DNA from 4 places in the Dermacoccus sp. GAS27A genome. Region 1 is predicted to be linked to each of the others. Evidence: riboswitches for the same ligand, from Rfam matches in the RefSeq annotation. Region 1 holds a riboswitch; each other region holds the start of a gene.
What was found. Region 1 has a riboswitch for S-adenosylmethionine ahead of ABH936_RS05125 (MetQ/NlpA family ABC transporter substrate-binding protein). Riboswitches for the same ligand answer to the same signal wherever they lie in the genome.
Positions count from the first base shown of each region.

Region 2: linked by a shared signal. The riboswitch ahead of ABH936_RS00625 (homoserine O-acetyltransferase) and the one ahead of ABH936_RS05125 (MetQ/NlpA family ABC transporter substrate-binding protein) in region 1 are both predicted to bind S-adenosylmethionine.
Region 3: linked by a shared signal. The riboswitch ahead of ABH936_RS00425 (aminotransferase class V-fold PLP-dependent enzyme) and the one ahead of ABH936_RS05125 (MetQ/NlpA family ABC transporter substrate-binding protein) in region 1 are both predicted to bind S-adenosylmethionine.
Region 4: linked by a shared signal. The riboswitch ahead of ABH936_RS11635 (TauD/TfdA family dioxygenase) and the one ahead of ABH936_RS05125 (MetQ/NlpA family ABC transporter substrate-binding protein) in region 1 are both predicted to bind S-adenosylmethionine.

Region 1 covers NZ_JBIYDW010000003.1:321,554-325,151, reverse strand. Annotated here, with positions in the region: gene ABH936_RS05135 (methionine ABC transporter permease) at 1-13, opposite strand, end outside; gene ABH936_RS05130 (methionine ABC transporter ATP-binding protein) at 10-1,083, opposite strand; gene ABH936_RS05125 (MetQ/NlpA family ABC transporter substrate-binding protein) at 1,080-2,087, opposite strand; SAM riboswitch class IV at 2,266-2,377, opposite strand; gene ABH936_RS05120 (neutral/alkaline non-lysosomal ceramidase C-terminal domain-containing protein) at 2,590-2,973, shown strand; gene msrA (peptide-methionine (S)-S-oxide reductase MsrA) at 3,041-3,598, opposite strand, start outside.
Region 2 covers NZ_JBIYDW010000001.1:144,473-148,070, forward strand. Annotated here, with positions in the region: gene ABH936_RS00615 (EcsC family protein) at 1-600, shown strand, start outside; gene ABH936_RS00620 (hypothetical protein) at 874-1,812, shown strand; SAM riboswitch class IV at 1,902-2,010, shown strand; gene ABH936_RS00625 (homoserine O-acetyltransferase) at 2,045-3,217, shown strand; gene ABH936_RS00630 (universal stress protein) at 3,287-3,598, shown strand, end outside.
Region 3 covers NZ_JBIYDW010000001.1:82,890-86,487, reverse strand. Annotated here, with positions in the region: gene ABH936_RS00430 (DNA translocase FtsK 4TM domain-containing protein) at 1-636, opposite strand, end outside; SAM riboswitch class IV at 957-1,071, shown strand; gene ABH936_RS00425 (aminotransferase class V-fold PLP-dependent enzyme) at 1,115-2,680, shown strand; gene ABH936_RS00420 (ribonuclease J) at 2,964-3,598, opposite strand, start outside.
Region 4 covers NZ_JBIYDW010000010.1:125,259-128,856, forward strand. Annotated here, with positions in the region: gene ABH936_RS11630 (GNAT family N-acetyltransferase) at 19-591, opposite strand; gene ABH936_RS11635 (TauD/TfdA family dioxygenase) at 795-1,748, opposite strand; SAM riboswitch class IV at 1,759-1,887, opposite strand; gene ABH936_RS11640 (class I SAM-dependent methyltransferase) at 2,139-3,455, opposite strand; gene ABH936_RS11645 (FAD-binding oxidoreductase) at 3,452-3,598, opposite strand, start outside.

The DNA of each region.
Region 1 (3,598 bases):
TTGCGGGCATCATGCGGCGACCTCCTCGACGTCGGCGGCGAGACGCAGTTCGTCGAGCACGGTGGTGACGGCGGCGTCGTCGCCGCGCAGGGCGAGCGTCAACGTCGTCAGGGTGTCGTCCTTGAGCGGTGTGAGGCCGCCGTGCACGATCTCCGGTTCGACGCCGTGTGCGGACATGCGGGCCAGGACACGGCCGAACTCGCGCGGGTCGTGAACCGTCAGCGTCGCGAGGCGCCCGTCGTGGGCAGCGCGCAGCCGGGCGCTCTCGCGTGCGTCGGGCACGTTCCGCAGGGTGGCGTCGACGAGGCGGCGCGTCGCGTCCGCCTGCGGCGCGCCGAGGACGTCGACGGTGCGCCCGGACTCGACGATCCGCCCGGCCTCGAGGACGACGACGTCGTCGGCGAGTTCGCGCACGACGTCCATCTCGTGGGTGATGACGACGATCGTCACGCCGAGCTCGTCGTTGACGCGGCGCAGCAGCGCGAGGACGTCCTTCGTCGTGTCGGGGTCGAGCGCGGACGTCGATTCGTCGGCGAGCAGGATCTCCGGGTTCGTCGCGAGCGCACGGGCGATGCCGACGCGCTGCTTCTGCCCGCCGGAGAGCTCGTCGGGGTAGGCCCACGCCTTCTCGGTGAGCCCGACGAAGCTGAGCAGCTCGGTGATGCGCGCCTCCTGGCGCGCCTTGTCCCAGTCGGCGACCTCGAGGGGGTAGGCGACGTTGGCGTACACCGTGCGCGAGCGGATGAGGTTGAACTGCTGGAACACCATGCCGATGCGACCGCGCAGCTCGCGCACCTGCTTCGCGGACAGCGACGCGAGGTCGACGCCGTCGATCTCCACGTGGCCGCGCGTCGGCGTCTCCAGGCCGTTGATGAGACGGACGAGGGTGCTCTTGCCGGCGCCGGAGAAACCGATGACGGCGACGATGCGTCCGCGCTCCACCTGCGTCGTGATGCCGTCGAGAGCCGTCACCTGGCTCTTGCCGCGGGTGAACGTCTTGCCGACATCGTGGAAGGCGACGGCGGGCGGGGTGTCACTCGCCGGCGCGGCGGCCTTCGTCAGTGTGGGGGAGGGGCCCGTCACTTCGATCCCTTCGCCTTGATCTGGGCCTCGAGCTTCGCGAGGATGCCCTGCACGTCGGAGGCGGAGTTGTTCACGAGGACGCTCGTGCCCTTCGTGCGCTCCTCGATGAGCTTCTCGACGCTTGGGTCGTGGTAGGCCTTGACGAACTTGGCGTAGTCGGCGTTGTCCTTGTCCGCGGCGCGCGCGACGACGACGTTGATGTACGGCTTCGACGAGGCCGCATGCGGGTCGTCCTTGAACAGGGCCTTGCTCGGGTCGAGCTTCGCATCCGCGGCGAAGTTGTTGTTGACGATCGCGCCGTCGACGGACGGCAGCGCAGCGGCGGTCTGCTCGGCGTTGACCGCTGTGACGGTGACCTTCGAGGCGCCGGCGTCGATGTCGGCCGGGGTCGACAGCGAGGTGCCACCACCCTTGAGCTTCAGCAGTCCGGCGCTCTGCAGCAGCAGCAAGGCGCGTGCCTGGTTCGTCGGATCGTTGGGGATGGCGATCTTGCCGCCCTGGGGGAACTGGCCGACGCTCGTGTGCTTCTTCGAGTACAGCGCCAGGGGAACGATGTAGGTCGCGCCGATGGGCGTGAGGTTCTGCTTCGCCTTCGTGTTGTAGTCGGCGAGGAACTGCAGGTGCTGGAACTGGTTGAGGTCGACCTGGCCCTCGGAGAGCGCGGGGTTGGCCTGGGTGTAGTCCGAGAAGTTGACCGGTTCGAGGTCGAGACCGTACTTGTCCTTGCCCACCTTGACGAGCTGGTTCCAGTACGGGTCCGACGCCTCCGTCGTGCCCACCTTGAGGTGGGTCAGCTTGTCGTCACTGCTCCCGCCGAGCACCTTGGCCCCGATGCCGGCGGCCAGCGCGACGACGAGGACGCCTGCGCCGATCGCGACGTACTTGCCGGTGTTGTTCTTCGGTTTCGGGGGCAGGGCGCTCGCGCCGTTCTCGGCGCTCGTGGCGTCATGCGTGGAGGAGGCGGGCGTCGAGGTCTCGTCGGCGGGGGTGTGCTTGTCGGTCATGATCTCTCCTGGTGAGGCGGCAAGGATGCGAATGCGCGGAGCTGGCGCGGATGCGCGGAGTCAGCGTGAAGGCGGGAGCGCCGGGGTGGGGCGCGGTGCGCGGTGTCGTGCGGGGCATACCTTTCGCGGCCTGGGCAGCGCAACGGAAGGCTCACGAGGATGCCGTCACGTTGGGTGCCGAGCGTGCTTGCCGCGTGGTCGACGCGGCCGGGTCATCACCTGGAGCACCCCGCCACGCGTGTGAGGGTTGCCGTCCGACCAGCCAGGGCTTTGCATCGGATCTCTTGACCAGCAGCGAGATTAGAGCCGCGCACGACAAAGCGTCAAGTTGTGGCACTGGAGATGAGACGTGGGCGAAGATTGTGACGTGCGACACGCGGGGTGGCTGATGCGGCGTCTTTCGCCGTCGAGGCTCGGGTGAGTGATTTCTTCACACCGCTTGGACGATCGTCTAGGTGGGTGATGAGTGTGACGTCGGTCACGCGCCGAGGGCCCCGGCGTCGTGTTCGACGACGTCCCACCCGGGCAGCACTTCGGTGACGTCCTGACCCAGCCGGACGCCACGTGCTCGGCTGGTTCGAGCGTGCGGGCGGTCTTCCGCGGCGGCCACCCGAAGAATGACTTCCGCACGATGGACACGTTCGTCAAGGTGCAGCGTCAGGTCGGCTCGTCGTGGGTCGACGTCCCCGACGACCACGACTGGGACACCTCGAACGTCTGGTCGCGCGAGGGAGTCTCGTACTCGCGATGCACCGTGGAGTGGCGCATACGTCGCGGCACGCCCGCAGGCACGTATCGCCTCGTGCAGCAGGGCAACTGGAAGAACGGCTGGAACGGCAAGGTCAGTGCCTACACCGGAACGAGCCGGGCCTTCCAGGTGCGCTGAGACGGCCGGTGCGCCGCGGTGGCCGGTTGATCGGCCACCGGCTCAGCGGCCGCCGTGCATGTCGTCGTCAGCGTGGCGGGAGGACGTCCGTCTGCGCGGGCAGGTCGGCGACGCCGACGGGGCACGTGACGCCCTTGAAGCCGTGGTTGCAGTAGCCGCCAGGGTGCTTGGACAGGTACTGCTGGTGGTACAGCTCCGCCGGCCAGAAGGGGCCCGCCTCGTCCGCCGGGCGCATCTCGGTCGTGATGGCGCCGCGACCCGCGTCGTCGAGTGCCTCCTGGAAGAGCGCGGACGTCTCGCGGGCAGCGCGCTCCTGCTGCGGCGTCGTCCAGTAGATCGCCGAGCGGTACTGCGTGCCGACGTCGTTGCCCTGCCGGTTCGCGGTCGTCGGGTCGTGGTTCTCCCAGAACGCCTTGAGCAGCTCGCGTTCGGACACGCGCGACGGGTCGTAGGCCACCATGACCGTCTCGGTGTGGCCCGTGCCGCCGCCACAGACATCTTCGTATGTCGGCTCGGTGGCGTGGCCGCCCATGTACCCGACGGCCGTGGTGACGACGCCCGGAATCTTCCAGAAGATGCGTTCGGCGCCCCAGAAGCAGCCCATCGCGACGTACAGGGTCGCCGA
Region 2 (3,598 bases), on a different contig from region 1:
CAGCACCTCATCTCGGTGGGCATCGGGGGCGTGGCGACGTTCAAGTCGGCCCGCGCCGTCGCCGACGAGGCGATGAAGAAGGCGGGCTCCAAGGAAGCGGCGATGGACGACGTCGTCGCATCACACACGAAGCTCGCGGGCGCGAACGGCTTCCTCACCAACCTCGGCGGTTTCGTCACGCTCCCCGTGGCACTGCCCGCGAACGTCATCGGTTTCTACACCGTCGCGACGCGCATGGTCGCGGCAATCGCCGCCATCAACGGTCACGACGTCGACGACCCAGCCGTGCGCTCGGCGATCCTGCTCGACCTCATCGGTGCGGACGCGACGCAGGTCCTCAAGGGCCTCGGCCCGATGACGGGTGGCGTCGCGACGAACGTCGCCACGCGCAAGCTGCCGCCGGCGGCGCTCGCCGTCGTGAACAAGTCAGTTGCGTTCCGTCTCGGCTCGCAGGTGGGGCGTCGCTTCCTCACGCGCATTCCGCGCCTCATCCCCGTGGCGGGCGGCTTCATCGGTGGCGGCCTCGATGTCGTCCTCATCCGCAAGATCGCCCAGTCGGCGCGTCGCGACTTCGTCGCGCAGATCCCGCCGTCAGCCTGACGTCGCCCTGATTCCACCCCGAACGCCACTCGTCTTCGACGGGTGGCGTTCGGCGTGAACGGGCCGGTTCGGCGATGTGTCGTCTGTGCGCATCAACGGGCTTCCGGGCGACGATCTGACGGGCCGCGAACCCCCGCCTGGCCTTGCTCGAACGGCCCACTCACCCACAGGTGTGACGGCTACGGCCCGTTTCGCGGTCCGCAGGATGCCTCGTCCACAGGTTTGTGGCTCGTGGTCAGCGCGCGGGTGGCGTCATGGGTTTCGCTGGGGGGCATGAAGACAACAACACGACTCAAGGGCCTCAGCGCCCTGGTGGCAGCCCTTCCCGATCTCGTCGGCTCCGAGGGGGCGGGCGCCGTCATCGTCCTGTTCGAACGTGACGGTGCGCTCGCGGGGGTGCTCGGCTGGGCGGACGATGCGTGCGACGGGGAGACGGCGCACATGCTCGACGTCGTCGCTGAGCGGCGCGCGACGATGGGTGCGCAGGCCGCCATCGCCATCGCCTATCGCTGCGAGCCGGGCCGCGTCGACATCGCGGCCCTCGCGAAACGCATCGAGCGCCGCGTGCCGCTGCACCACGTCCTCGGTGCCAGCGACGAGCACTGGTGGGCCATCGAATGCGAGCTCGGCTGCTGTGACGGCGCGATCCACGAGATCCCGTCCCTGTCAGAGCAGACCCGCGAGCAGCTTCGCGACGTCCGCCGCGGCGGCGAGGCCATGGCCGCCACCGCGCGCCCCGTTCCCAGCGTCGTCGACGTCCGAGCCGCCTGGGCACGGTTGTGCGACGTCCCCGACACCGCGTCGGGCACCCGGCGACGCTCCCGCAGCGCCGACCTGCAGGTGCTCGCCGACGCTGTCGTCGATGGCCCGACGCGCGATGAGATCCTCCTGTGCGTCGCACCCGAACTCTTCCGTCTGCTGAGCCCGGGCACGCCGCTCGGCGAGCCCGGCCCGCCGATGACGAGCGCGTGCCTGCGAACTTGGCTGCCGCTCGTGCCGCGCCACGGCCGCGCCGCGTGGAAGGCCCTCGAGGCCGCCGCGACCTGGCGCGAAGGCGACCTGCGGGGAGCCGGTGCGTGCGCCGCGGCGTCGCTGCTCATCGGGCGGACGTCATTGGGGCAGCTGCTGCGCGACATCACAGGCACGGGGTTGTCGTACGAGCAGGCCGTCGGTGCGCTCCACACGAAGGCTCGGCAGAGTTCCGTCGCCTGACGAGCGTGCCGGTTGTGGGAGCGCGCCACATCGTGGACGTCGCCGCGCGGGCGATGGAAGCCGCGGGCAGGGCCGCCTACTGTGTCGCAGGTCAAGAGTTTCAGTGACACAAGCCCCGGCTTGCTGAGCGGCAACCCTCCCTCGCGGCGGGGTGCCCCGGGTGACGACAGGGCCGCCCGTGGGCGGCAAGCGCGAGAGGTGGGTTGCGACCCACCTCGGAATCGAGGACGTCATGGTTTCGCACCGTCGCCTCGCCGTGGCCGACCCCGCGGCGCCCCTCACCGACGGCGGGTTCAACCCGCACGCACGTGCCGTCCACATCGGCACCCTGACGCTGGAGAACGGCGCCGCCCTGCCCGACGTCGTCATGACGTACGAGTGCTGGGGCGAGCTGAACGACGACGCGAGCAACGCCGTCCTCGTCGAGCACGCCCTGACCGGAGACTCGCACGTCGTCGGGCCGGTCGGCCCCGGGCAGCCGACGGCGGGGTGGTGGCCTGGTCTCATCGGCCCCGGCGCGCCCCTCGACACCGACGAGCTGTTCGTCGTGGCGATCAACGTGCTCGGCGGCTGTCGCGGCAGCACGGGCCCCATGTCGCTCGCACCAGACGGCCGGGTGTGGGGCGGGCGCTTCCCACACGTCAGCGTCAGGGATCAGGCGCGCGCCGAGGCGCGGGTCGCCGACGCTCTCGGCATCGCGCACTTCCACACCGTCATCGGCGGCTCCTTCGGCGGGATGCGCGCCGCGGAGTGGGTGGCGACCTTCCCGCATCGGGTGCAGCGCGCCCTCGTCGTCGCGAGCTGCGCGGCGGCGGGCGCCGACCAGATCGCGTGGGGGCACACGCAGGTGCGGGCAATCGAAGCTGACCCGGATTTCCGGGGTGGCGGCTACCTCGAGCAGGGCGTCTTCCCGACGTCGGGGCTCGGGCTCGCCCGCCAGATCGCGCACACCTCCTACCGCAGCGCGCACGAGTTGCAGGAGCGGTTCGGGCGCGAGTCGCAGGGAGCGGACCGCACGCTCGACGGCGGCCTGTTCGCCGTCGAGAGCTATCTCGAGCACCACGCCGCGAAACTCGTCGCGCGGTTCGACGCCATGAGTTATGTGCGGCTCACGCAGGCGATGGCGACGCACGACGTCGGCCGCGGCCGCGGCGGCATCGAGCCTGCGCTCCGGGTGTTCGGGGGTGAGCTCGTCGTCGCCGCGGTCGACTCCGATCGGCTGTTCCCGGTCAGTGCCTCCGCCGACATCGTCCGGGCTCACGGGCGCGGACGGCTGCGTCTCATCCACTCGCCGCACGGTCACGACGGTTTCCTCATCGAGGCCGACCAGATCGCGGCGCTCGTGCGCGAGGTCATCGCTCGGCCGCTCACGGCCGAGGCGGGCCGCGTCCGTCCCGTGGCGTGACGGCGGGCGCTCGCGGCACCTCGGGTAGCGTGTGAGCCGATCGCCACAGTCGCAGAACAGGGGTTGCGCATGTCCGTCGTCGTCAGTTTCGCTCCGGGCCCGGAGGGTGAGGCCGCGGTGGCCGAGGCCGTGCGTCAGTCGAGTGTGCTGGGGCGCCCGCTCGTACTCGTCTCGACCGTCCCGAGCGACGACGCGCGCGCTGCCGCGCTGGAGAGTGCGGACGCGGTCGGCGGCCGCGTCGTGCAGGTGGAGGAGGGCCAGGACGCGGTCGAGGTGATCCTCGACGAGGTGGCCGAACTCGACCCGGCGCTGCTCGTCATCGGGCTGCGTCGCCGCACGCCCGTCGGCAAGCTGATCCTCGGTTCGAGCGCTCAGCGGCTG
Region 3 (3,598 bases), on a different contig from region 1:
CACCGCGGTCGAAACCCCTGTCGACGGACGCCCGCCGACGAGGTGGGCGATCCCCGTCGAGCCGAGCGCGAGGATCGTCAGTCCGATCGTCATGCGGTTGGTCGGCTGGTGCCCCCGCGGGTGGCGGAACATGTGGATGGCCATGCCGATGAGGACGACGGGCAGAACGTAGGCGATGACGCCGAACGTGCCGGCCGCGACGGCGTGGACGACGTCCCCGAACATGCCGGGCAGCCCCCACCACTCCCGCGCAGCGACGACGATGCCGAGGGCGAGGAGGGCGAAACCGAGCCCGTCGCGACGGTGTTCGGGTTCGAGGTCAGAAGCGGCGGCGCCGACGCGGCGGACGGTGCCGCCGGCGACGTGCGAAACACCCATCCACGCGCCACGAGCAGCGCGACCGGACGCGGAGGGACGCGCTTCAGCAGCCCCTCGCGACGAGCCGGTCTTGCGCGCGGGTGCATTCTTCGTCGTGCCGCCCGAACGTGGTGCGCTCGACTTCGGCGGGGTCGTGCGGGCGCGCGTCGTCGAGGCCGCAGATGCGCCGGCCGGGCGCGAGCTCTTGGCGCGCGGCTGCGAAGAGGCCTTCTTCGCGACGAGGACGCTGTCGTTCGCTGGTCTGTTTCGGGTCGCCACCCCGCAAGGCTAGTGGGGGTTCCGGCCGTTTTCGCGGACCCACGCCGTGACACGGGTCCAATGGTGACGGCGGGTCGGCTCGACACCTTCGAATCCGCGTCCCGATGCGCTGGCGCGTTGACGCGCTCGCATCCGACAGCGCCCTGACCCTTGTCGGAGGCGCCGCCAGCTGCCCGGGGGACCACGGGCATCCCCACCGCGAGACGCCGACTCTTGCGCGCGGCGCTCGCCATCCGCGATGCCACAGTTGATCTCACGATGCGAACCTCCGGCCGCTCGTCGGTGGACGCGGCGGAGGGCCGGGTGCGAGCGTTCACGTAGGTCATGAGTTCCAGCGCACAGCCCCGGCTTGCTGGACGGCAACCCTCCACCGCGGTGGGGTGCTCCGGGTGACGACCTGGCCGCCACCAGCACCGGTGTCGGCAAGCGCGGGCCGAGCCATCTGGCGACGGCGAGGCCCCTGACTCGAGGAGCCTCGATGCCCCGTTCTGCCATTCTCTCGATCCTTGACTCCGACGCGCGCCGCCACGCTGCGAGCCACACGAGCCGCCCCGCTCATGCCGTAACCCCCGGAACTCCCGTCGCGGACCCCGAGCGTCACCACACCCAGCCCGCGCACCCCGGCGGGTCCCGTCGCGAGACGCCCACGGCTACCTATCATCGCGCGGACGCGTCGCAGCAGGCCAATGTCGCCCTGGCCACGATCGGCGCCGATCTCGGCGTCGCGACGCTCGACGGGCGCGTCGTCGAGCACGCGAACTTCGACCATGGCGCGACGGCTCCCGCGCTGCAGGCCGTCGCACGGGCCGTCGACACGACCCTGCGCACGTACGGTTCGGTGCATCGCGGTGCGGGACGGGCGTCGCAGCTGACGACCCGGTGGTACGAGGAGGCTCGGCAGGAGGTCGCCGCGTTCGTCGGCGCGCGCGAGGACGACGTGACCGTCTTCACGCGCAACACCTCGGACGCGCTCAACCTGTTGGCCCACTGTCTGCCGCAACAGACGCAGGTCTTCGTGTTCCGCTCGATGCACCACGCAGCGCTGCTGCCGTGGGCGGACGAGCGGACGACGCGGCTGCCGATCCCTCACTCTCACGCCGAGGCTGAGGGTTACCTCGACGTCGCTCTGGCGGAATTCCGCGCCCACAACGATGCTCCCGTGTTGGTCCTCATCACCGGCGCCTGCAACGTGACGGGCGAGGTGTGGCCCATCGAGCGCCTCGCCGCCGTCGCCCGCCGGCATGAGGCGCGGACGGCTCTCGACGCCGCGCAGCTCGCCCCGCACCGCCGCGTCGACATCGACGCCTGGGGCATCGACTACGTCGCTCTGTCCGGCCACAAGGCCTACGCGCCGTACGGTTCAGGAGCCCTCGTCGGGCGCCGCGACTGGCTCGACACCGCCCCTCCGTACTTCCGCGCCGGCGGCGCGAGCCACCGCGTCAGCGAAGATGCGTCAGGCGCCGGCGACGTCGCCTGGGCGCCCGCGCCCGCACGCCACGAGGGCGGCACCCCGAACGCGGTCGGGGCCATCGCGCTCGCGGCCGCAGCCTCGACGCTGTCCGCGCAGCGCGGCGAAGCCGAGGCGCGCGAGGAGAAGATCCACGCCATCGTCCGCGACGGTCTCGCCTCGATCGACGGCGTGAGGATCGTCGAACTCTTCGACGAGCAGAATGCCGCGGACGCTCACCTCGACGATGGCGCGCCAAGGCGGAATGCGAGCGACAACGTCGGCGTCACGACGTTCACCGTCGCCGGATACGACCCGACGCTCGTCGCTCAGGTGCTCGCAGACGAGCACGGCATCGCTGTGCGCGACGGGCGATTCTGCGCTCACCTGCTCTGCGACGCGCGCCTCGGCGAGGGCGCGACGGCAGTGCGCGCCTCGATCGGTCTCGCCACGACGACAGAGCACGCACGACGCCTCGTCGACGCCGTGCGTGCTCTCGTCACCCATGGGCCCGCCTTCGACTACACCCACACCCCGGGCCTCGGGTGGAGCCCCGTCACCGACCGACGAGACCTCTCAGAGCCCCGCCCCTGGTGAGGAGAACGAGCGGCGGTGGGCCCCAGCGAGGGGCTCACCGCCGCATTTCGTCAGATACGGGATGCCGACGCGGTGGCTCCTGTCGAAGGGCCCGCTCGCGCGCTCATGCGAGTTTTTTTGACCACGCTCAATAACAAACCTCGACGTCCATTTCGAATCCAGTTGCACCCCAACGGACGAAGGGTGCGACGCGTCACACGCGTCGCACCCTTCATTCATCCGAGATGGCAGCCAGAGGCGATCTCAGCCGCCTCACACGACCCCCTGACATACCCCCGAAGCGTCAGGCGTCGATGACCACCGGGATGATCATCGGTCGGCGGCGCAGCTTGCCGCCGACGAAACCGCCCACGGCGCGCCGGATGACCTGCTGCAGTTGGTGGCTGTCCTTGACACCCTTGTTGCGTGCCTCGAGCAGCGCCTGCTCGATCTTCGGCCGGACGCGGTCGAACACCTCGTCGCCCTCGGCGAAGCCGCGCGTGCGGATGTCCGGGCCGGCGAGGATCGCGCCCGTCTTCGCGTCGCGCACGACGATGACGGTGACGAAGCCCTCGTCACGCAGGATGCGGCGGTCCTTGAGCATGTCCTCGTCGGTCGTACCGACGAGCGAACCGTCGACGTAGACGTACCCGACCGGCACCGCGCCCGTGATGGCAGCCTTGCCGTTGACGAGGTCGACGACGACGCCGTTCTCGGCGAGCAGCACCTGGTCGCTCGGCACACCCGTCGCGGCGGCGAGCTTGCCGTTGGCGACGAGGTGACGCCACTCGCCGTGGATCGGCATGACGTTCTTCGGCTTGACGACGTTGTAGCAGTACAGCAGCTCGCCGGCGGAGGCGTGGCCGGACACGTGCACCATCGCGTTGCCCTTGTGCACGACATTGGCGCCGAGACGCATGAGGCCGTTGATGAGGCCGT
Region 4 (3,598 bases), on a different contig from region 1:
CAGCCGACGTAGGCGCCGTCAGGCCGTCGGGCCCTGCGGCCACGGCGGCGAGCCGAACCAGTAGCGACGCGTCTCGCCCGGAAACGCGGGGTGGGAGCGGACGTCCTCGAACTGCCCGCCGCACTTCTCGATGACGGCGCGTGACGCCGGATTCTCGGTGCTGCAGCACACCAGCACCTGCTCGATGCCGAGCGCCCGCGCCTCGTCGAGACCGAGCATCAACGCGCCCTTGGCGACGCCCCGCCCACGAGCGCTGGGACGCACCGAGTAGCCGATGTGACCGATCGCCTCATAGAGCACCTCGGTGAGGGTGTGACGCAGGGCCAGAAATCCGACGATGTCGCCCTCCCCCGCCCGCGGGCCGTCCAACACCCAGAAATAGCTGCAGTGCACGAATCCCTCAGGCGGCGGGACGGTCGTATCGCCCTGGCGCGCACGATCGGCGAGGTAGGCGTCGAACCCGGCGCGCGACGTGTCGACGATGTCGTCGCGACGATAGCCCGTGCCGTCCTTCGGCGACGCGCCGAACTCGTCGAACGCGCCCCTCCAGTCGTCGTAGCGAGCGGCGTCGGGCCTGATGAGCGTCAGCATCCCGTCATTCCATCACCGTGCGACGCCCCCGGCGACTGATTTTCCCGACGGCCGGCTGGACGAATGTGCACGCAAACCGCCGATGGGGACAGGATTCGCCGATGTGGACGGGATTCGCGAAGGGGGACGAAAATCGCAGTGGGGTACATGACGACGTGGTGCGGGCCCCAGAGACCCGCACCGCGTCATGTCAGTTCGCACCGTCAGGCGGCCGCGCCACCCGTCAGCCCGTTGACGCCGACGGGCTTGTCGCCCCCGACCGTCACACGCCTCATGGCGCGCGGGCCGAGGTTGGCGTCGACGTAGTCGCGGTTGGCGTAGTGCGACGTCGCACGGTTGTCCCAGATGCCGACGTCGCCGGGCGCCCAGCGGTGACGGATCGTGTGCTCGGGCTGCGTCAGGTGCGCATACAGCGCGTCGAGGATCGCCCGCGACTCGGCCTGCGACACGCCGACGACGTGGGAGGTGAAACCGGGGTTGACGAACAGCCCACGCCGTCCCGTCTCGGGATGGACGCGCACGACGGGGTGCTCGACGACGGGCAGCTCGGTGACGACCTTGCCGTTCCATTCCTGCCCACCATGCTTGCGCAGGTACGCGCCCCATTCGCGGTTGCCGTCGTGGGCGGCGATGAGCTGGTCGACGAGGCCGCGGAACGGCTTCGACAGCGAGTCGTACGCCGCCTGAGCGTCGGCCCAGGAGGTGTCGCCGCCGTAGTCGGGCAGCGTCACGGCGCGCAGGATGCTGATGGCCGGCGGCTCCTTCATGAACGTGACGTCCGTGTGCCACTCGTCGGAGAACGAGAACTCGGGGTCGGAGGAGTCGATCGAGTAGATCTCCTTGCGCTCGTGCGTGCTCGCGACGGGGTGACCCGCCGTCAGCTCACCGAGCAGGTTGCCGAGGCGCACCTGCGCGTCGTCGTCGAACGCGTCCTGACCGCGGAAGAAGAGCACCTTGTGCGCGAGCAGCGCGCGGCGCAGGTCGAACGCTATCGCGTCGTCGACCTGCGCGAGGTCGACGCCGTGGACGATTGCGCCGAACGCCGGGCCGAGGCGTTCGATGCGCAGCCCGGGCGTCGCGACGGTGCCGCCGTGGCGCGCCGCTGCGCCGCTCGCGGAGTCGACGTTCGTGTCGGGCGTGGTGTCGAGGAGTGTCATGGCAGACCCTTCGTTGCGCTTGCCGCCGCGTCGGTCGACGGGCGGCCGGGTCGTTACTCGGGGCACCCCGGCGCACCGTGTGCGTTCGCATGGGGGTTGCCGCCCGGCCAGCCGAGACTTCGCGCCGGGGCTCGTGACCCACGCATAACGTAGCACTCACCTATTCAAAATAGCGAGTTATGCAAAGGGGCTGCCCGGGCACCGGACGCGCCTTCGGGTTCCAACCACGCCCGGCACCGTGCGCGGCATCACGACACGGCTGCTACGGGGCGAGTCAGTGCTCGCGATCCGCCATCTCACCCGCCGTCGCTGGCCCGGGGCGATGCCCGGCACACGACAGCGGCCGACGACCTCGTCGAGGTCGTCGGCCGTCACCGTGCGCGCAACAGGTCAACCCTGCCGACGCGACGCCCAGTGCGAGCCCAGCGGGTAGCCGCCGTTGTCGCCGTTGTCGGTCGTCTTCGTGGCGAGCACCTGGTGCAGGTGCAGCCAGCCCTCCTCGAACCCGAGGCGTGAACCGGCCATGTAGATGCCCCACACCTGCGCGGTCGGCAGGCCCGCCTCGGCGACGCAGAAATCCCAGTTCGCCTCGAGGTTGCGGCACCAGTCGCGCAGCGTCAGGGCGTACGACAGGCGCAGGTTCTCGTCATGCTGAACCTCGAAACCGGCGTCGTGGCACCCACTGATGAGCCGCCCCGGCGAGGCGAGCTCGCCGTCGGGGAAGACATAGCGATCGGTGAACGGCTCCGGCTTGGCCGATGCCGAGTCGTCGCGACGCGTGATGCAGTGGTTGAGCAGGCGGCCACCGTCGCGCAGCTTCGAGTGCAGGAACGAGAAGTAGTTGGCGTAGTTCTTCACGCCGATGTGCTCCGTGAGGCCGATCGAGCTGACGGCGTCGAAGCCCGTCTCGGTGACGTCGCGGTAGTCGCCGTGGCGGATCTCGACGAGGCCCTCGAGGCCCGCCTCACGCACGGCGCGCTGACCCCACTCGGCCTGTTCCTTGCTCAGGGTGACGCCTATGACGTGGACGCCGCGCTCGCGAGCGGCGTGCATCGCCATGCCGCCCCAGCCGCAGCCGACGTCGAGCAGCCGTTGGCCGGGCTGCAGGTCGAGCTTGTCGGCGACGAGGGCGAACTTGCGCTCCTGCGCGTCCTCGAGGGTGTCGTCCAGCGTGTCGAACACGGCGCACGTGTAGGCCATCGACTCACCGAGCACCTTCTCGTAGAACGCGTTCGAGACGTCGTAGTGGTGCTTGATCGAGTCGGCGGCGCGGCCCACCGGGTTCACCTTGGCGAGGTGGCGCTTCCAGCGGGGCTCGTTCTCGACCTCGGGCAGCGGCGGGTGGACGAACGCCTTCGGCCCCAGCTGTTTGACGACGGGCGCGAGCGCCGACGCAACGCCCTTCGGCGTCAGCTGCTTCGTGCGCACGTCACGCTTGATGCGGCTGAACACCTCGTAGGGGTCACCAGGGTGGAAACCGGTGCCGGTCAGCGTGCCCGTCAGATAGGCGCGGGCGAGGCCGAGATCGCCAGGGGCGCTGAGGAGGTAGCGCAGCCCCTCCTCGCTCTCGACACGCACGGCGATGTCGCTGTCACGCGGGCCGATGTCGGTGCCGTCGTACGCCGTGATGCGGAAGGGCAACGGCTCCTCCAACACGGCCTGGACGGCCTGGGCGACGAGGGGGGTGGCGGTCGTGGTCTGGCTCATGCGTGCGTCCTCATCTTGTCAGCGAACTCAAGAAGGCGGCCCTGCGGGTCGTACTTCGTCTTCATGCGGCGGTATTCGGCTGCGCCGTACAGCGCTTCGAACGTCTCGGCGTCGTAGTAGACGTCGGAATAGAGCGACTTGTG